One region of the Streptosporangium vulgare genome, then DNA from elsewhere that is predicted to be linked to it. Evidence: predicted binding sites of a transcription regulator. Region 1 holds the regulator's gene; the other holds the start of a gene.
The links. The regulator LexA, encoded in region 1, represses DNA repair genes until DNA is damaged. The targets are predictions, from matches to a motif close to TCGAACANNTGTTCGA.
Positions count from the first base shown of each region.

Region 2: the regulator LexA is predicted to act here: its motif matches at 4,252-4,267, upstream of ACFFRH_RS01915 (SAV_6107 family HEPN domain-containing protein).

Region 1 is NZ_JBHMBS010000018.1:41,692-52,058, reverse strand. Features, by position in the region: gene ACFFRH_RS30210 (cytochrome P450) at 1-775, shown strand, start outside; gene ACFFRH_RS30205 (hypothetical protein) at 827-3,622, opposite strand; gene leuS (leucine--tRNA ligase) at 4,173-6,641, shown strand; gene lexA (transcriptional repressor LexA) at 6,970-7,680, opposite strand; gene ACFFRH_RS30190 (LysM peptidoglycan-binding domain-containing protein) at 8,396-8,758, shown strand; gene nrdR (transcriptional regulator NrdR) at 9,180-9,641, shown strand; gene ACFFRH_RS30180 (vitamin B12-dependent ribonucleotide reductase) at 9,726-10,367, shown strand, end outside.
Region 2 is NZ_JBHMBS010000001.1:428,528-438,894, reverse strand. Features, by position in the region: gene ACFFRH_RS01930 (amino acid permease) at 1-928, shown strand, start outside; gene bldD (transcriptional regulator BldD) at 1,412-1,906, shown strand; gene ACFFRH_RS01920 (PP2C family protein-serine/threonine phosphatase) at 2,125-3,255, shown strand; gene ACFFRH_RS01915 (SAV_6107 family HEPN domain-containing protein) at 3,555-4,004, opposite strand; gene ACFFRH_RS01910 (L,D-transpeptidase family protein) at 4,749-5,561, opposite strand; gene ACFFRH_RS01905 (YbaK/EbsC family protein) at 5,681-6,157, shown strand; gene ACFFRH_RS01900 (GNAT family N-acetyltransferase) at 6,556-7,104, shown strand; gene metF (methylenetetrahydrofolate reductase [NAD(P)H]) at 7,332-8,264, opposite strand; gene ACFFRH_RS01890 (polyprenyl synthetase family protein) at 8,681-9,748, shown strand; gene thiE (thiamine phosphate synthase) at 9,949-10,367, opposite strand, start outside.

The DNA of each region.
Region 1 (10,367 bases):
GATCATCTGCGACATGATGGGGATACCGGAGAAGGACTACCGCACGGTCTTCGACAGGTCCAACGTCATCCTCGGAGGCTTCGACCCCGAGTACGTCGGCCTCGACATGAACACCGTCGCGGAGCGGCTGCTGACCGCGGGGATGGAGCTCCAGCAGCTCGTCCAGGACCTCGCCGCGCACCGGGCGGAACACCCCACGACCGACCTCACCTCATCGCTGGTCAACGCCAACATCGACGGTGAGAAGCTGACGATGCAGGAGCTCGGCTCGTTCTTCATCCTGCTGGTGGTGGCGGGCAACGAGACCACCCGCAACGCCATCTCCCACGGCCTGCGCCTGTTCACCGAGCATCCCGACCAGCGGGAGCTGCTGCTCCAGGACCTCGACGGGCGCCTGCCCGGTGCCGTCGAGGAGATCGTCCGCCTCGCCTCACCGGTCAACTACATGCGCCGCAAGGTCACCCGCGACCACGAGATGAACGGCCACCTCTACCGCGCGGGGGAGAAGGTGGTGTTCTACTACTGGGCCGCCAACCGCGACGAGAGCGTCTTCGCCGACCCGCTCCGCTTCGACATCACCCGCAGCCCCAACCCCCACATCGGCTTCGGCGGCCCGGGGCCGCACTTCTGCCTGGGCGCCCACCTCGCCCGCCGCGAGATCACCGTGATGTTCCGCGAGCTGCTCCGTCGCGTCCCGCGGATCGAGGGCGGCGTCCCCGAGCGGCTCCACTCCAGCTTCATCAACGGGATCAAGCGGATGGAGTGCGCCTTCTAGGTTCTCCGGCGGTTTCCGGGAACCCCTACGGGACGGTCACCGCCGGGATGATCACTGTCCCGCCGCGCGGATCGACTTGAAGACGGTGTTGATGTCGGGGAGCAGCTCCTTCTTGCTGTCCGGCACCGACATGTAGACGATCGAGGGAAGGTCGGCGCCGGTGCTCACCGCCGCCACGACCATGGTCGTCTTCGAGTCGCCCGAGGTGATCTCGTACGCCGCGAGCTGACCGGGCAGGCCGTTCACCGACAGGGTCTGCTGGGCGGTCTTGCGGGCGGTGTTGCCCTCGGGGAAGAACTTGTTGCGCCCGTTGGAGGCCACCGCGTTGATCACCGGTGCGAGGTTCTCCGGCGAGGTGTACTTGCTCTTCAGGCGCGGGGAGAGCGGGCCCGACATCAGCTGCGCGAACTGGGTCTTGCCCGTGGAGTCCGTACCCGCGGGGAGATACTGGCGGGTCGTGAAGCCGTAGGAGGCGGGCATGCCGGGGCGCTGGTCCTGCCGCCAGGGGGCGCCGAGCCGCGCCAGGGTGATCCCCGCCTGCTGGTCGGTGAGCGTGCCGGCCACCGGCGACGCGTCGCCGGTGAAGCGCGGCAGGCGGCCGATGGCGGCGGGCTTGGCCGGCTTCTTGGTGGCCGCCGCCGAGGGCTTGGGATCGGAGGGGATCTCCTCGCCGCCGGCCAGCGGCCCGGCGAGGAACGCCCAGAGCACCGCGCCGAGCAGCGCGATGGCCGCGGACCCGGCCAGCGCGAAGATCCAGACCGGTCGTCCCCGCTCCCCGAGCTCGTCCTCGTCCTCGATGGCCTGGTAGTTGTCGCCGAAGACCGTGTTCCACAGCTCCTGCTGGCGCTCGGGCGGAGGTGTCTTCGGGCCGCTGATCTGGCCCGCGGTGACGAACGGCTTGTTCGGGTCGGAGGGGTCGCGGCTCAGGTGGTGGCCGGGCTGGCCCGGATGCGCGGGCTGGCCGGGGTGACCCGGGTGTCCGGGCTGGCCGGGGTGAGTGGGCTGTCCGGGCTGGCCAGGGTGTCCGGGCCGGCCTGGCTGGGCCTGGGACGGCGGGAGGCCTGCTCCGGGGTGAACGGGGGCTCCCGGGGGTGCGGGCGCGTTGGAGGCCGCCGCGTTCGCCGCGAGGGCCCACATGGCGGGGGTGTCCGGCACGCCGTAGCTGCGCCGCGCGTTTTCGGTGCCGTCACCGTTCGGGGCGCCGTTCGGAGCGCTGTTCGGGGGGCCGCCGTCAGGTGACCCGCCCGGGAAGGGGGGAGTGCCGGGGGCGACACCGGAAGGGGTGCCCTGAGCGTTTCCCTGGGCGGCGCCGGGGTGGGCGCCCCCGAAGGGGGCGGCCGGAGCGTCGCCGCTCGCCCAAGAGGGGGAGAACGCCGAGGTCTGCGCCTCGGCGGGGCCCGCGTTCCCCGAGGAGGGGGCCGGAGGCCAGGCGCCACCGCCCGCCGGGGCCGCGGGCGGCCAGGGGGCGTTCTCCGCCGGGGGCGAGGGCGGCCACCCGCCGTTCTCCGTGGTCTGTGCCGGAGGCCAGGCGGGGGCGTCGTGCCCCGGCGCGGAGGACTGCCACGCCTCGCCCGCCGCCGCACCGGAACCCTGCCGGCGCGCGTCACCCTGCGGGCTGGAGGCCTGTGCCCATCCGTTGTCCTGCGGGCTCTGCGTACGGCCGTCGTTGGAGGGGGTGGTGTCGGGCCAGCCGCCGCCGGACGGCGCGGTGGCCTGTGCCCAGCCGTTGGAGGAGCCGGTCTGGGGGGTGGACGTGTGCTGAGCGTCGCCGTCCTGCGACGGGGTGGACTGCGGCCATCCGTTGTTCGGGGAGGACGGGTGGCCGCCCTCGGCCTGCGGGCCCGAGGCCTGTGCCCAGCCGTCCTGGGAGGGGGTGGGTTGCGGCCATCCGTTGCCGGGGGAGGTCTGGTGCGAACCGCCGGTGTCCTGCGGTCCGGACGCCTGCGCCCAGCCGTCACCCTGCGAGCCTGGTCCCTGCGAGCCGGATGTCTGTGCCCAGCCGTCGTTCTGCGGGCCGGATGGCTGCGTACCGCCTGAGCCTTGCGGGCCGGACGCCTGTGCCCAGCCGTCACCCTGGGGGTTGGAGGCCTGCGCCCAGCCGTCGTTGCGCGGGTTGGACGCCTGTGCCCAGCCGTCGGCCTGGGGGCTCCGCGTGCGACCGTCGTCCGGGGGCGTGGTGCTGGGCCGGCCGTCGTTGGACGGTGTACCGGCCTGTGCCCAGCCGTCCTGGGAGGGGGTGGGTTGCGGCCATCCGTTGCCGGGGGAGGTCTGGTGTGAGTTGTCGGCATCCTGCGAGCCGGACGCCTGTGCCCAGCCATCGCCCTGCGACCCTGCGCCCTGCGGCCCGGACGCCTGCGCCCAGCCGTCTCCCTGCGCCCTTGAGCCCTGCGGCCCGGATGTCTGCGTACCGCCCGAGCCTTGCGGGCCGGACGCCTGTGCCCAGCCGTCACCCTGGGGGGTGGACGCCTGCGCCCAGCCGTCGTTGCGCGGGCTGAAAGCCTCCGACCAGCTGTCGGTCCGGGGGGTCGACGCCTGTGCCCATCCGTTGTTCTGCGGGCTGGTCGCCTGTGCCCAGCCGTCGGCCTGCGGGCTCTGCGTATGACCGTCGCCGTGGGGCGGGGGACTCTGGGGCCGGCCACCGGGGGAGTCCGCCGGGGAGGCGGAGGGGTGCTGCCCCGCACCGGGTGAGGTCTGCCACGAGGAGCCGTTGCCGCTTCGCGGCTCGTCCTGCGGGCGGGGAAGCCGGGGGCCGGTGCCGAGGGGGTCGTTCGTCCACGAGGGCGACGGCTCGGCAGCCTCCGGCCATGCCGAAGGCAGGTGGGACTGGCTGGACTGCTCCGAGGCCATGCTTTCCTTACCTCCCGCGCGGGTGCCCGAATTAGGCGTATTGGGCATGGTCTCACGTGAGACGGGGTGGCTCGCAGGGAAACCGGAGAACGCCCCCCTGAACTGGAGTCCGGTGGGGTCGGTCGGTGGATCCTGCATGGGCAGGCCGACCTCCATCGGATCCGGGCCCTGCCCCGGCTCTGCTGAATATGCCACGGTTAAAAGAGTAAACGTGAGAGACATACGAGGTCACAACAGGCGCATGGCCGTCGAGTCTCGTTGCCCCGCGAGTACGAGAACCCCATTCTGCCGACCTGGCCGGATCCTGTCCCCCGCTTGCCGCGATCGGCCCCGTTTCAGCTGGCCACGAATACGCCTTGCGGGCTGCGATAGTCTTGGTCTATGCGTGCCGCGACCCTGCTTATCGGGCCGCATCGGCCTTCCCGTCCCTGAGCGCCCTGCCGATGCGGCTGCCCTCCGCGTGAGCGGGGGGTTTTTGCATTGGGCCTGACGGGTCAGACCATCCACGCAGACACACCCCGAGGAAACCGACGTGAGCGAGCGAGCCGACATGCAGAGCGACGAGCAGCACTATGACCCGCAGACGCTGCAGGTCAAGTGGCAGCGCAGGTGGGAGGAACTGGACCCCTTCCGGGCCTCCGACGACCCCGCCGACCCGCGTGAGCGGCGCTACATGCTCGACATGTTCTCCTACCCCTCGGGCGACCTGCACATGGGGCACGCCGAGGCGTTCGCCCTGGGCGACGTCATCTCCCGCTACTGGGTCCAGCGCGGCTACAACGTGCTGCACCCCGTCGGCTGGGACTCCTTCGGCCTGCCCGCCGAGAACGCCGCGATCAAGCGCAACGCGCACCCGGCGGAGTGGACCTACGCCAACATCGAGACCCAGGCCGGCTCCTACAAGCGCTACGGGATCTCCTTCGACTGGTCCCGCCGCCTGCACACCAGCGACACCTCGTACTACAAGTGGACCCAGTGGCTGTTCAACCGCTTCTTCGAGCGCGGCCTGGCCTATCGCAAGGGCGGCCTGGTCAACTGGTGCCCGAACGACCAGACCGTGCTGGCCAACGAGCAGGTCAAGGACGGCAGGTGCGAGCGCTGCGGGACCGAGGTCGTCCGCCGGGAGCTGACGCAGTGGTATTTCAAGATCACTGAATACGCCGACCGGCTGCTGAACGACATGGCCCAGCTGGAGGGCAACTGGCCAGAGCGCGTGCTGGCCATGCAGCGCAACTGGATCGGCCGCTCGGAGGGCGCCGACGTCGACTTCGTGATCGAGGGCCGCGACGAGCCGGTCACCGTCTACACCACCCGTCCCGACACCCTGTACGGCGCCACCTTCTTCGTGGTCGCTCCGGACGCGGCGCTGGCCGAGGAGATCGTCACCGACGACCGGCGCGAGGCCTTCGAGGCGTACCGGACCAGCGTGTCGAAGTTGTCGGACATCGACCGGCTGTCCACCGAGAAGGAGAAGACCGGCGTCTTCCTGGGCCGGTACGCCGTCAACCCGGTCAGCGGCGAGCGCATGCCGGTCTGGGCGGCCGACTACGTGCTGTCCGACTACGGCCACGGCGCCATCATGGCCGTGCCCGCGCACGACCAGCGCGACCTGGACTTCGCCCGTGCCTTCGACCTGCCGGTACGGGTGGTCGTGCACACCGGCCTGGCCGATCCGGGCGAGACCGGTGTCGCCACCTCCGGCGACGGCGCGATGGTCAACTCCGGCCCGCTGGACGGCCTGGCCAAGACCGAGGCGATCCGGAAGATCATCGAGGTGCTGAGCGAGCGGGGCACCGGACGGTTCACGGTCAACTTCCGGCTGCGCGACTGGCTGCTGTCGCGCCAGCGCTTCTGGGGCTGCCCGATCCCGATCATCCACTGCGGCGACTGCGGCGAGGTCCCCGTCCCCGACGACCAGCTGCCCGTCACCCTGCCCGACATGCGCGGCGAGGCCCTGGCACCCAAGGGCGTCTCCCCGCTGGCCTCGGCCGAGGACTGGGTCAACGTCTCCTGTCCCAAGTGCGGCGGCCCGGCCAAGCGCGACACCGACACGATGGACACCTTCGTCGACTCCTCGTGGTACTTCCTGCGCTACGTCGACCCGGCGTACGAGAACGGCCCGTTCGACGTCGAGCGCGTCCGCAGGTGGGGCCCGATCGACCAGTACGTCGGCGGCGTGGAGCACGCCGTGCTCCACCTGCTGTACGCCAGGTTCTTCACCAAGGTCCTGCACGACATGGGGATGATCGACTTTGTCGAGCCCTTCACCCGCCTGCTGAACCAGGGGCAGGTCATCAACCAGGGCAAGGCGATGTCCAAGTCGCTGGGCAACGGTGTCGACCTGGGCCAGCAGATCGACGCCTACGGTGTCGACGCGGTCAGGCTGACCGTCGTCTTCGCCGGACCGCCCGAGGACGACATCGACTGGGCCGACGTCTCCCCGGCGGCGTCGCAGAAGTTCCTGGCCCGCGCGTTCCGGGTGATGACCGAGGCCGGCGCGGCCTCGGCACCCGGGGTGGACGTCACCGCCGGAGACCTGAACCTGCGCAAGGTCGTCCACCACACCGTCGACGAGGTCACCAAGCTGGTCGACTCCCACCGCTTCAACGTCGCGGTGGCGCGCATGATGGAGCTGACGAGCGCGGCCCGCAAGGCCATCGACTCCGGGCCCGGCGCGGCCGACCCGGCGGTCAGGGAGGCCGCCGAGACCCTGGCGGTCATGCTGTCCCTGGTCGCGCCGTACGCGGCGGAGGAGGGCTGGGAGCGGCTGGGACACTCCGCCTCGGTCGCCACCGCGGGCTGGCCGGTGGCCGACCCGGCGCTGCTGGTCCAGGAGTCGGTCACCTGTGTCGTCCAGGTCGCGGGCAAGGTGCGCGACCGGCTGGAGGTCTCCCCGGAGATCTCCGAGGCCGACCTGGAGGCGCTGGCCCTGGGATCGGAGAAGGTCAGGTCCTTCCTGTCCGGCACGCCGCGCAAGGTGATCGTCCGCGCGCCCAAGCTGGTCAACATCGTCCCCTAGGGGGCCGGGAGCAGGCGGCCGGGAAGGTCGCCGCGCGGCCGGTGAGGCCGTCGGGCGTGGTCTCGACGGCCGCTGCCGGAACGTGAGCCGGAGGTGCCCGGGAGCCGCCCATCCGATGGGCGGCCCCCCGGCACCCGCGAAAACGCCGGAGGGGCGGGGTCCCGATATCGGGACCCCGCCCCTCCGGCGTGTCGCGCGTCCTCCGGCGTGTCACGGAGGCCGAAGGCGCGTGGTGTGGAACTCGCCGCGGAACGGCGCGTTCCGGCGCTCGCCCGGCGGCCGCGGGGAACGGTGGGGAGCGGTCAGCAGACCGCCGGGAACGCTCCCGTCAGAGCTTGCGGAGGACCGCGACGACCTTGCCGAGCACGGTGGCCTCGTCACCCGGGATCGGGTCGTAGTTGGGGTTGTGCGGGACCAGCCAGACATGGCCGTCTCTGCGCTTGAAGGTCTTGACCGTGGCCTCACCGTCGATCATCGCCGCGACCACGTCGCCGTTGTCGGCGACCGGCTGCTGGCGTACGACCACCCAGTCGCCGTTGGCGATGGCGGCCTCGATCATCGAGTCACCGGTCACCTGGAGGAGGAAGAGCGTGCCCTCGCCGACAAGCTGCTTGGGCAGGGCGAAGACGTCCTCGATGCTCTCCTCGGCGAGGATGGGGCCACCGGCGGCGATCCGGCCGACCAGGGGGACGTAGGCGGCGGTCGGGCGGCTGACCGGAGCCTCGTCATCACCGGAGTCGGGATCCACCCACAGCACGGGCTCGCCGGGAAGGCGGACCTCCAGGGCGCGGGGGCGGTGCGGATCACGCCGCAGGTAGCCCTTGCGCTGCAAAGCCGTCAGCTGGTGCGACACGCTGGAGGTGCTGGTGAGCTGCACCGCCTCACCGATCTCCCGCATGGACGGCGGGTATCCGCGCTGCTGCACGGAATCGCGGATCACCTCAAGGATCTTCCGCTGCCTGGGGGTGAGGCCAAGGGAGTCACGCCTTCGCACCGCCAGGTCGCTGGCGGCCGAACCGTTCTCGTTGTGCTGGCTCATACGAACTCCTCGCCTCCCGGTCTGTATCTGACACGTCGCACACAGCGACCATACCTCGGCCGAAGATCATACTCAAACAATTGTTCGAATGTCCTCGAAATCGGCGACGCCGTGGTGTACAACATCGTACGGGAGTTCGATCGACATCGTGTTCGATTCGCCGATCTTTCTTCGACATGTGTTCGGCCAGGTCGAGGGGATGGGGGTCACCATGAAACCGACCACGACGACACCGCGATCCAGGACCGCGCCGGCATCCCGGACCGCGCGGCGATCACCGGAGGCGCCGCGCCTGCGGCTCGTGCCGCCCCCGCGCCCGGAGCCGGAGCCAGGTCTCGCGCAGCAGGCCGCGCCGAGGCCCGAGGGGTTCGGGGGGAGGGCCGAGGCGGAGCGGGGGGCCGGGCCGGTGCCGGGTCCAGGGTGGGGGCGGGTGCCGGAGCCGCGGTCCGGCAGGGGGGCAGGGCAAAGATCCGGGCAGAGGTCCGGGCGGGCATCCGGGCGGGGGTCCGAGCGGATGCCCGGTCGCGAGTCCGGGCAGGGGTCCGGTCGCGAGCCGGGGCGGCCGTCCGGGCGTGAGCGGAGACAGTGGCCCGGTCGCGAGGCCGACAGGGGGGCCGGGCCCGGATCCGAGTCGAAGGCGGGGCGCGGGTCCGGGCCGAGGGGCGGGCGGGGATCCGGGCGCGGCTCCGGGCAGAGGCGGGTGCCGGGATCGGCGGTGGCGCCCGTGGCGCGGGCCCGCCGCTCCGGCGTCGCCCGTCCCGCGCCCGTCCGGCGGCCGCTCCGGCTCACCAGACGTGGAAGGATCGTGGCGGTGGCGGTGCTCGCGCTGTTCACCCTGGGGGTGCTCTGGATCGGCGGGCGCATCGACATGGCCTCGGCGGGCGGGCGGCCGGATCTTGAGGGTCTTCCCCGGATCACGGTGCACGCGGGCGACACGCTGTGGGAGATCGCGGACGCGTTGACGGAGGAGGCCGACGCCGGTCCGACGGTCCGTCGTGTCATGGACCTCAACGGGCTGTCCGGCCCCGAGGTCCGGCCGGGGACCCGGCTCTACCTCCCCGAGGGCCTCGTCCGCTGAGACCCGAGGGGCTCACTCCCCCGGGTGGGGGGATGGCGGCGTACGCGGGGGAGGGGCCCGAAAGGGCGGTCGGCGGGCGTGGGGGAGGGGCGCGGGGTCTTTCGCCTGACAGATCGCCTGGGACGGATGTGAGGGAAGGGGCGCCCGGGGTGAGAGGGGTCTCGCCCGGGTGGCGACACGCCGGGATGTGACGGCTGATCAGCGACTTCGTCCGGCAAGGTCGTTTCAACTTGCGTTCATGGTCGCGCACTTCTACGGTTGGACCACAACATCTAGTGGCTGCATCGCAACCCTTCACCACAGATTGTGGTTCCATTACCGCATCTCGACTATTCGAAGATGTGTGCGCGAGCGTCTGTGCGTGCGCGACATGGGTAGGTGAGGTGGGTCGGCCGCTTCGTTAGTCAAGGAGGCGACACGCGTGCATTGTCCGTTCTGTCGCCATCTGGACACACGAGTCATCGACAGCCGGGCCACCGAGGACGGCGGGGCCATCCGCCGCAGGCGTACGTGCTCGGAATGCGGGCGCAGGTTCACCACGCAGGAGACCGTCCTGCTCATGGTGAGCAAGCGCAGCGGTGTGACGGAACCGTTCTTCAGGGAGAAGGTGATCGCCGGAGTCCGGCGGGCCTGCCAGGGGCGGTCCGTCAGCGAGGACTCACTGGCGCAGCTGGGCCAGCGGGTCGAGGAGAGCATCCGGGCCACCGGATGCGCCGAGATCGCGGCCCACGAGGTCGGGCTGGCCATCCTGGGCCCGCTCCGCGAGCTGGACGAGGTGGCGTACCTGCGCTTCGCCTCCGTGTACCGGGGATTCGAGACCCTGGCCGACTTCGAGGCGGAGATCGAGCGGCTCCGGGCGGAGCGCTCCACCGAGCAGGACTGATGCAGACCCCGGGCGCCGGGGGTGAGGCGGCGCGTTGGTTTGGTCCGATTCGAGGGTTCTACGGAGCCCCAGGAGGGGGAAGTCATGACGGAGACTGTCGGCGCGGTGACACGTGGGAGCAAGAGGCCGCGCAAGGGCCTGAAGATGAAGCGCATCTTCACCACGCCAGGTGTCCATCCCTATGACGAGCTGACCTGGGAGCGCCGTGACGTCGTCATGACCAACTGGCGCGACGGCTCGATCAACTTCGAGCAGCGCGGCGTGGAGTTCCCCCAGTCGTGGTCGGTCAACGCCGCCAACATCGTGACCACCAAGTACTTCCGCGGCGCGGTCGGCACCCCGCAGCGGGAGTGGAGCCTCAAGCAGCTGGTCGACCGCGTGGTGGGCGTCTACACGCGCACGGCGGTCGAGCACGGCTACTTCGCCACCGACGAGGACGCCGAGATCTTCGACCACGAGCTCAAGCACGCCCTGGTCAACCAGGTCTTCAGCTTCAACTCGCCCGTCTGGTTCAACGTCGGCACCGCGTCGCCACAGCAGGTCAGCGCCTGCTTCATCCTGGCCGTCGACGACCAGATGGAGTCGATCCTCGACTGGTACAAGGAAGAGGGCGTGATCTTCAAGGGAGGTTCGGGCTCCGGCGTGAACCTCTCCCGGATCCGTTCCTCCAAGGAGCTGCTCTCCAGCGGCGGCACCGCGAGCGGCCCGGTCTCCTTCATGCGCGGC
Region 2 (10,367 bases), on a different contig from region 1:
CGCGATCCTGATCGTCCTGCTCGCCACCTGGCTGCTGCTGCGCGGCGCCTCGGAGAGCGCGGGCGCCAACGCCGTCTTCGTCGTCGTCAAGGTCGTGGTGCTGGCGTTCTTCTGCGCCGTGGCGTTCACCGCGTTCGACTCGGGCAACCTGGCGCCGTTCGCCCCGATGGGGATCGCCGGCGTCACCGCCGCCGCCTCGCAGGTGTTCTTCTCCTACATCGGCTTCGACGCGGCCTCCACCGCCGGGGAGGAGGCCAGGAACCCCAGGCGCGACCTCCCCCTGGCGATCATGCTGTCCCTCGGTGTCGTCACGCTCGTCTACGTCCTGGTGGCGCTGGCCGCCGTCGGCGCCATGCCGTGGCGGGAGTTCGACCCGGAGAGCACCGAGGCGGGCCTCGCCGTGATCGCGAAACAGGCCGCGGGCGCCACCTGGCCCGGTCTCGTCATCTCCTTCGGCGCGGCCATCGCCATCGCGAGCGTGGTCCTGACCGTGCTGTACGGCCAGACGCGCATCCTGTTCGCCATGGCGCGCGACGGCCTGATTCCGAAGATCTTCGAGAGGGTGAGCCCGCGCCGCCGGGTGCCGGTCGCCAACACCCTCATCGTGGCCGCCTTCGTCTCCGTGCTCGCCGGGCTCATCCCGCTGGGCCAGCTCGCCGAGGCGACCAGCATCGGCACCCTGTTCGCCTTCGCGATCGTCAACGCGGGCGTGCTCGTCCTGCGCCGCACCCGCCCCGACCTGCCCCGCGGCTTCAGGACACCGTTCTTCCCCGTCACGCCGATCCTCGGTGTGGTCCTCTGCCTCGTCGTGATGGCCGGACTGGCCGGCGTCACCTGGCTCGCCTTCGGGATCTGGATGGCGGTCGGCCTGCTCGCCTACTTCCTCTACGGCTATCGCCACTCGCGTCTCAACCAGGGCACCCGCTGACCGCCCCCCTGCCCCTGAGGGGGCGGGAGAGCCGCCGGACCGGCACGCGGGCACGCCGATCCCCGCCTCCGGCCGCGCGGGACCGTCGCACCGGGTATCGCCCGCCGTCGCGTCTTTCAAGATCATACGCCTGTCGCGACGGCCGGGGACGACGCCCCCCAGAATCCCAAAGAAGAGGCGGAAATCCGCCGGAAGTCCCGGAAAAACCGGAGGTTTCGCGATGCGAAGTAGGACAAGTGCGGCGTTTGAGGCGGACCCCACCGGACCGGATTCGACATCTTTTTTCCAATCAGCTTGACCTTAGGCGCCCACAGCTTTACCGTCACTGTCCGTAACCACACCTCGTGGCGTTATCGGGTGAACCCTGACGCATCGGTCACCGAAGGTGCCTACCCCGGGCGCCAACCCGGTGAACGGGGCATAAGTTGCGAGGTAGCACAATCAAGTTGAGAGCACTACATAACAGAGCCGGGGGGCCACACCATGCCGTCTGAGTACGCCAAGTCGCTGGGTGCACGACTCCGCGCCATTCGCACCCAGCAGGGCCTGTCCCTGCACGGAGTCGAAGAGAAGTCCCGCGGGCGCTGGAAGGCGGTCGTCGTCGGCTCCTACGAGCGTGGCGACCGTGCTGTCACCGTGCAGAAGCTTGCCGAGCTGGCCGATTTCTACGGGGTGCCGGTCTCGGAGTTGCTGCCGGGAGGTGCCGCTCCCAGCCCCCTGGGCCCGACACCGAAGCTTGTGATCGACCTTGAGCGTCTCGCCCAGCTCCCCAAGGAGAAGGCGGGCGCGCTCGCCCGTTACGCGGCCACCATCCAGAGCCAGCGTGGCGACTACAACGGCAAGGTGCTGTCCATCCGCCAGGAGGACCTCCGCTCCCTCGCCGTGATTTACGACAAGTCCCCCAGCGAGCTCACCGAGGAGCTCATCAGCTGGGGCGTCCTGGACCCGGAGGCTCGCCGAGCCGTCGAGGCCTTCTGACGACCCCTGACCGGTCGTGGGTGCGCCGGAACCGGCGTGCCCACCCCGCAGAGATTCCTGCTCTCTCGGCAGAACGTGTCCTTCGTCCCGCCCCGGGCCACCGCCACTGTGGTAGGAAAAGGCAAACATGCGTTTAGCGAGATGTGGTGGACATGGCTTCGGGAGATGATCGGCTCGATCACTCTCGATCCAGCCGGAAAACCCGCCTCAGCGCCGTCATGACGTCGCTGGGATCGACCAGGACGCGCGCCTTCCTGCGCCTGCTGACCTCGATCGGCACCAGCAAGACCCAGGACACCCTGAAACTCCTGCCGTTCGTCGTGATGGCCGTGGTGGCCCTGATCGACTTCGGCTCGGGCCCCACGTCCGGCCTCCTGCCGCTGCTCGCCCTCGGCCCGGCCTTCGCCAGTGTGGCGTGCGGCCTGGCCCGCACCACCGTGGTCGGCGTCGTCGCCCTGGTGCTGTGCTTCGCGCTCGGCGCCTACAACGACATCCTCTGGATGCCCCGCACCGACATCACCCTCGTCGCCATCCTCGGCGTCACCGTGGCCAGCGTGCTGGCCAGCGCCGGGCGGCTGCGCCACGAGCACCAGCTCGCCGACGTTCGCTCGGTGGCCGAGGCCGCCCAGCGGGTGCTGCTGCGCCCGGTGCCCCGCCGCGCGGGACCGGGTATCGGCGTCGCCGTCTCCTACACCTCCGCCACGGCCGAGGCCAGGATCGGCGGCGACCTGTACGAGGTCGTCACCACCCCGCACGGGGTGCGGATCATCGTGGGAGACGTCCAGGGCAAGGGCCTGGAGGCCGTGGAGACGGCCGCCGTGGTGCTCGGGGCCTTCCGGGAGGCGGCCCACGACGAGAGAACGCTCCAGGGCGTCGTGGCGCGTCTGGAGAACGCTCTGACCCGCGAGCTGTCCGGCGAGCAGTTCGTGACCGCCGTGCTGGCCGAGATCAGCGGCGGTTCCACCATCACCGTCATCAACTGCGGCCATCCGGCGCCCATGGTGCTCGACGCCGAGGGCGGGATCTGGTTCGCCGAACCGCCGGACGAGGCGCTCCCGCTGGGCATGAGCGCCCTCAAGGCCAGCGAGCCGCAGCCGCACCACATCCCGTTCGAGCCGGGCGACCAGGTCCTCTTCTACACCGACGGGGTCGTCGAGGCGCGCGACGCGGCGGGCGAGTTCTACCCGCTGCTGGAGCGGGCGCACCTGCTGGAGGGCGACGACCCCCAGGGATCGCTGGACGCCCTCCGCGCCGACCTGCTCAGCCACGTGGGCAGGCCGCTGGGCGACGACGCCGCCATGCTCCTGCTACGTCACCGCGCCGCCCGCCAGAACTCCACGGCGGCGTGAGGCCGGACGCCGCTCGGACGGACGGCGTGGGGACGAGTGGGGGCAGGAGTGTGAGGGCGGGCGGCCTGAAGGCGGGTGGCGCGAGGACGAGGGACCGAAGGCGAGCAGCGCGGGGACGGGTGGCGCGAGGACGGGGAGCCTGAAAAACAGGCCGCGCGGGACAGGCGACACGAGGCAGGCCACGCGAAAAACGTCCCCGTACGTCCCGCGCCGGCCGGGAGGACCCCTGGGCACGAGGACGTACGGGGACGGCGCCGGTGAGCCAGGGCGGCGACCCCGGATGGGTGGCCGCTCCGGCTCTAACCGGCTAGAGGGACCTGGCCGGGAAGCATGGGCTGGCTCGGCACGCCGAGCAGGTTCTCCACGGCGGTGACGAAACGCTCCGCCTCGGAGATGAGCTCCTCCGCGTCTCGCGAGGACACCGTGCGGGTCAGGCCCGCCTCGGCGGCGGCCCGCTTGGCCGCGCTCGTCTCGAAGTAGGGTGCCCACTCGGCCAGGCGGGGCTCGGCCTCGGGCAGCATCTCCCAGGCGCTGCGCAGCCTGCGCCTCCTGCGGCCCTCCATGGGACGGGGACGGGCCGCCAGGACGGCAGCGGCCGCCCTGAGCGCGGCGAGGTGGGCCGCGACGTAGCGCGCGGCCGAAGTCCGGGCGGCGGCGGCCTCTTCGAGGCAGTCGCGCGCGTCTGTGAGGTGCGCCCGCACCGTGGGGGACAACCGGGGCCCACCGGAATCGCCGAGCCGAGGGGTCATAGTGCTTCAGCCTCCTTGGTCGCAAGCGGCTCCGGCGTTTTCACCGGCGGTATCACACTCGCAGACCCCACCGACAAATCCGCCGGACGGCCGGACGAGGAGCTTCCCCTCTCCCCGCCCGTCCTGACCTGGCCCGATCGTCTCCGCCGACGACGAGGACCCGATCGGCCGCCCTTGGACACGAGCCGCGAGCCCCGTGTCATCACATCGAACATAAATTCGATCACTAATACTGTCAAGTAAAACGGCGAACAAAAGTTCGATCTTCGAGTGCCTAAGAGACCTGGGAGGCGCCGGTGGTCGACGTGCGAGGGCACGCGGAAAGGCTCTGGGTGATCGACGCGCGAGATGGCACCGAAGGGCGCCGAGAGATCAGTACGCGAGAGAACACGGAAGAGTCCGGAAGACCGACGCGCGAGAGAACGCGAAAGAACGCCGGGAGACCGGTGCGCGAGGGAACGCGAAAGAACGCCAGATGATCGGTGTGCGAGAGAGCGCGAAAGAACGCAGATGATCGGTGCGCGAGAGGACGCACGAGAGCTCCGGGAGATCGATGTGCGAGAGAGCGCGAAAAGGGCCCCGGGAGATCACCGTCTCCCGGGGCCCTTTTCGCGGCCGGCGAGGTCACGCCCGCCGGATCACCCGCTTCACCGTCCTACCGGACGAAGCCGCTCCGCCACCCTGGCGTCCGCCCTACCGGACGAAGCCGCCCTGGCGTCCGCCGCTCTGGCGGACGAAGCCGCCCTAGCGGACGAACCTGCCTCGGACGTGCACCGGCACTCCCGTACCGAGCAGACCGGGAAGGACCTCCGCCACATGCATGGGCAGCCGCACGCAGCCGTGGGAGGCGGGAGCCAGCGGCACCGACAGCGCGCCGTGGAAGGCGATGCCCCCGTTGAAGAAGATCGGGTTGTAGAGCTGACCCAGGTAGGACTTGTGCCAGCCGTCCCGGCGCCAGGTGGTCTTGTAGTCGCCCGTCGGCGTGCGGGCGTCACCGCAGAACCGCTGGGCCTTGCCCTCCCAGGTGGCCGTCTCGCAGTAGGAGATCCCGCTGCCGGAGGAGGTGTGGCTGACCAGCTTCACCACACCGCCGACGTAGAGGACCATCACCTGCTTGGCGAGGTTGACCTCCACCCGGGTCGGCTTCCCGTTGGGAACGAGCACCTTCGGCGCCACCGGGGCCTCCAGGGCGTCCCAGGTCCTGCGCGCCACGGTGCTGGTCGGCGTGACGCCGTTCACCTTCTGGAAGGCCCAGACCGCCGCCAGGGTCGCCCCGCCGTAGCGGCCGTCGATCCTGCCCGGGGCGTAGCCGAGCTCGGCCAGCCGGGTCTGGAGCACCTTCACCGTGGCGCCCTTCGCGCCGAGCTTGAGCGTCTTGCCCGGCGCGACGAACGGGCTCGCCCCCGTCGCCTTCACGGCCGTCACCACCGTGACGGCAGGGGAGGCCGATGTCTGGGCCGCGGCGGCGCTCGCGGAAAGGGTGATGCCCGCGGAAGAGAGGAGCACGGCCCCCGCCGTCATCAGCGCGGCCACTCCCTGCCGCTGTCCAACCCCCACTTTCAATCAACTCCTCATATCACTATGTATCGGGTCAAGGGACCATAGCGCACGGGTTCCCCGTGCAGGCCGCCGGTTATAAAGCGGCAATCAACGGTCAATCTGTTTAGAGTGTCCGCGTGCCAGAAAAGTTGCATCCGAACATCGAGAAGGTCGCCGCCGTCCTGCGCGAGCACGACGTTCCCGGCGAGATCGTCATCTTCGCGGAGGCCACCCCGACCGCAGCCACCGCGGCCGCGCAGCTCGGCTGCGAGGTCGGCGCCATCGCCAACAGCCTGATATTCGACGCCGACGGCGAGCCGCTCCTGGTGCTGACCAGCGGAGCCCACCGGGTCGACACCGACCTGATCGCCAGGACCGCCGGCGTGGCGAAGGTGCGGCGCGCCGACCCCGCCTTCGTACGGGCGGCCACCGGCCAGGTCATCGGCGGCGTCGCCCCGATCGGCCACCCCGCGCCGGTCAGGACCCTGGTCGACACCTGGCTGGGCAAGCACGAGGTCGTCTGGGCCGCCGCCGGCCATCCGCACACCGTCTTCCCGACCTCCTTCGAGGAGCTCGTCCGCATCACCGGCGGGGTCCCCGTAGAGGTCGAATGACGGCTCCCCACCACACCTGAGCGCCCGCGCGTACCACCGCGAGACGCCGCACTCACAGGCCGCCGCACTCAGCCGCACCCAGCCGTACTCACGAAGCCAGGGCGCCGCACTCACGAAGCACCGCGCTCACCGGCCCCCGTGACCGCGGGACGCCACGCCCCCGAGGCCCCTGGCCACGAGAGACCGTCATGGCACGGAGTGCCGCGGGATCCCGTACGCCCCTACGCCCCCGCACGAGCCGAGCCGAACCACGAGGGGCCGCGAGGGGCCGGTCAGGCTCCTCGCGGCCGGGTCCGAAAGCGCGCGGGATCGGCCGGGAAACCCTGGGGCGGACGCCGGGCACCGCTCTCACGTCTCGTGCCGACCCGCGTCACGTCCGCACTGCTAGGGTGCGACGCGTGATCGGACTGCGACGGATCGGCCCCGACGAGTTCACGCTCCGGCTGGACGCGGTCCTCCACGTCTACACCGAGGCGATGAACCCGCCCGCCGACCAGATCGCCGGCCGCAGGCTCATCATGGGAAACCACGCCACCCATCCCGCCTTCACCTGCCTGTTCGCCGAGCGCGCCGACGGCACGCCGGTGGGCATCGCCTACGGCTTCCACGGGGTTCCCGGCCAGTGGTGGCACGACGTGGTCAGGCGGGCCCTCGTGGAGAAGCACGGTGAGGGCAGCGCCCGCGGCTGGCTGGGTGACGCGCTGGAGCTCGCCGAGATCCACGTCCATCCCGACTACCAGGGCAAGGGCATCGGCCGGGCGATGATCGCGGGTATATGCGCGGGCCGCCTGGAGCGCACCGCCGTGCTCTCGACCCGCGACCGGCCCACCGCGGCCCGGCACCTCTACCGGAGCATCGGCTTCGTGGACCTGCTCACGCAGTTCGTCTTCCCCGGCGGGCACGAGCGCTACGCGATCCTCGGGACCGTCCTGCCGCTGGACGGCTGAGCCACCGGCCAGGGCTCCTGGTCACCGCCGGGACGCCCTGCCGGGAACCGGGCCGCGTGGGCCGACCCGGCCGGGCGCCGAGCGCGTCCACAGGGGGGCCGGGGCTCCGGCCCGGGACAAGAGACACCGGACCAAGGCCACGGGATGCCGTCCGGGCCGGACAGGGCCAGCCGGGCAAGACCGTCGGATGCCGTGCCCCGGCGGGAGCGGAGCACGACACGGCGGCGTCAGCCCTGCAGCGGAGCGACCTCCGGCGTGTGGTCGAGGGCCTGGAAGACCTCGCGGGTCGCGCTGGAGCGGTTGAAGGTGATGAAGTGGATGCCGGGCGCGCCCTCGTCGAGCAGGGTCTGGCAGAGCTCGGCGGCGTGCTCGATGCCGAGGCTGCGCACGGCGGCCGGATCGTCGGCGACGGCCGCGAACCTCTCGGCCACCTCAGGCGGGAACGGCGCGCCGGAGAGCTGCTCGGACCTGGCGATGGTGCTCATCTGCGTGACGGGCATGATCCCGGGGATGATCGGCGTGTCACAGCCGCTGGCCGCCACCCGGTCACGCAACCGCAGGTAGTCCTCGGCGCGGAAGAACATCTGGGTGATCGCGTAGTCGGCGCCCGCACGGCACTTGCGCACGAAGTACTCGGTGTCGGACTCGATCGTGCGCGACCTGGGGTGCTTGTACGGGAAGGCGGCCACGCCCACGCAGAAGTCGCCCGACTGGCGGATGAGCCTGACCAGCTCCTCGGCGTACAGGACGCCCTCGGGGTGGGGCACCCACTCGCCCGTCACGTCGCCGGGCGGGTCGCCCCGCACGGCGAGGATGTTGCGCACGCCCGCCCCCGCGAAGCGGCCGATCAGGTGGCGCAGCTCGCGGACGGAGTGGTTGACGGCGGTGAAGTGGGCGACCGGGGTGAGCGTGGTCTCGCGGGCGAGCCGCTCGACGATGTCGACGGTGCGGTCGCGGGTGCTGCCGCCGGCGCCGTAGGTGACGGACACGAAGGTGGGGTGCAGCGACTCCAGCTCGCGGACGGCGCGCCAGAGCTGACGCTCCCCCTCGTCGGTCTTCGGGGGCGAGAACTCGAAGGAGAACGAGCGGGCACCGGCGGCGAGGAGCTCGCGGACGGTGGCGACACGATCGGGGAGGACTGATGCGCGACCCAGAGCCATGGGGCAAGGATACTTGCCCGGCCGCCCGGGTGCCCGATCAGATCTTGTCAGCCCCGCGTAGAACGGCCTTGTGTCAATTACCGCGCAAAACAACCACCCCTCTAGATCGAAATGTCCCCTTGGACCGTTAATCTCATTACCTGACCTCCTCCCGCCGTCGATGGCCGGGGGTTTCCAATTTTCATAGATTGGGTTTCCTGCCTCGCCACCAGTCGCAAGGAGCCCGGAGGTGTCGTGCGTCACATCGGCCCCACAGGCGTCTCACCTCTCCGCCGGACCGGCGGAGAGGTTCTTGTCGATCGTGCGTACGGTGGTCGGTGCGTCATCATCGCTGGTCACGCTGCCGGGACGCACGGCAACGTACCGCGTTTCCCCCCCAGAGCTGAAGCCCAGGGTCTCCACACTGGAGGTATTCGATGATCACTTCTGCAGCCGCGCTGGACACGATCCGGTCCGAGGTGGACCGCTCCCTTCGGCGATTCGTCGAACAACAGCGCCCACAGGTCAGCGCCCCGGAGCTGGCCCCGCTCGTGTCCGCGGCCGAGGATTTCCTCGCGGGCGGCAAAAGGCTGCGACCCGCCTTCTGCTACTGGGGCTGGCGTGGCGCGGGCGGGGGTGACGATCCCGCGCTCTTCGCCGCCGCGGCCTCGCTGGAGCTGCTCCAGGCCAGCGCCCTGGTGCACGACGACGTGATGGACGCCAGCGACCTGCGCCGGGGCATGCCCTCGGCGCACCGCAGGTTCGAGGAGTTGCACAGGAAGGCGGGCTGGCACGGCTCGGCCGAGCAGTTCGGCGAGGGGGCGGCCATCCTGCTCGGCAACCTGATGCTCATCTGGTCCGGTGAGATGTGGCGGAACAGCGGCCTGCCGGCCGCCTCGCTGGCGGCGGCGCAGAAGGTCCACGACGACATGCGCACCGAGCTGATGTGCGGACAGTATTTCGATCTTCTGGAGCAGGCACACGGCGAGGGCACCTTCGACAGCGCGCTGCGGGTCGCCCTCTTCAAGAGCGGCAAGTACTCCGTGGAGCAGCCGCTCCGGCTCGGCCTGGTGCTGGCCGCCCGGGGCAGGGAACCGTGGATCGACCGGCTCTGCGAGGAGTACGGGCAGTCCGTGGGCATCGCCTTCCAGCTGCGCGACGACATCCTCGGCGTGTTCGGCGACCCGGACGAGACCGGCAAACCGGCCGGCGACGACCTCCGCGAGGGCAAACGGACCATGCTCATCGCCCGCACCCTGGCCGCGGCCTCGGAGTCCCAGGCCCAGGTGGTACGCACCACGCTGGGCGACCCCGGCCTGGACGAGGCGGGGATCGACCGGCTGCGCCGGATCATCGAGGAGACCGGGGCCCTGGTGGCGTGCGAGGACCTGATCAAGGGGTATCTGGAGAACGCCCTCGGCTCGCTGGAGGGCGCCCCGATCCTTCCCGAGGCCCGCGCGGCCCTGGCCGACCTCGCGGTGGCCGCCACCTCCCGGCGGACCTGACCGCGCGCCCGGCGCCATCCGGCCGGCTCGCGACGGGTCCGCGAGCAGACCGGTCGGCGGCGGGCGCGGGCGGACCGGTTGACGACGGGTCCGTGAGCAGACCGGTTGACGGCGGGTCCGCGGGCAGGCGGACCGGCGCGCGGGCAGACCTGCCCGCCCGGCCGGGGACGCGGTCCTCGCCGGGCGGAAGGGCCTCAGGCTCAGGCGGGGGCGGTCAGCCTGCGCTTGAACTCCCCGGCCGCCGCCTTGGGGTCGTCGGCCTCGGTGATCGCCCGCACGACCACGACCCGGCGCACGCCGTACGACATGACCTCGTCCAGGTTGGCGAGGTCGATGCCGCCGATGCCGAACCAGGGCCGGTCGGTCTCCAGGGCCGCGGCGTGCCTGAGCAGGCCGGGGCCCGGGGCGGACCTGCCGGGCTTGGTGGGCGTCGGCCAGATCGGGCCGCAGCAGAAGTAGTCGACACCGGGCTCGACGGCCGCGGCGGACGCCTCCTCGGGGGCGTGAGTGGAACGCCCGATGAGGATGTCGTCGCCGAGCATGTCGCGCGCGACCCGCACCGGCAGATCGTCCTGGCCGAGGTGGAGCACGTCGGGCCGGATCGCGTAGGCGATGTCGG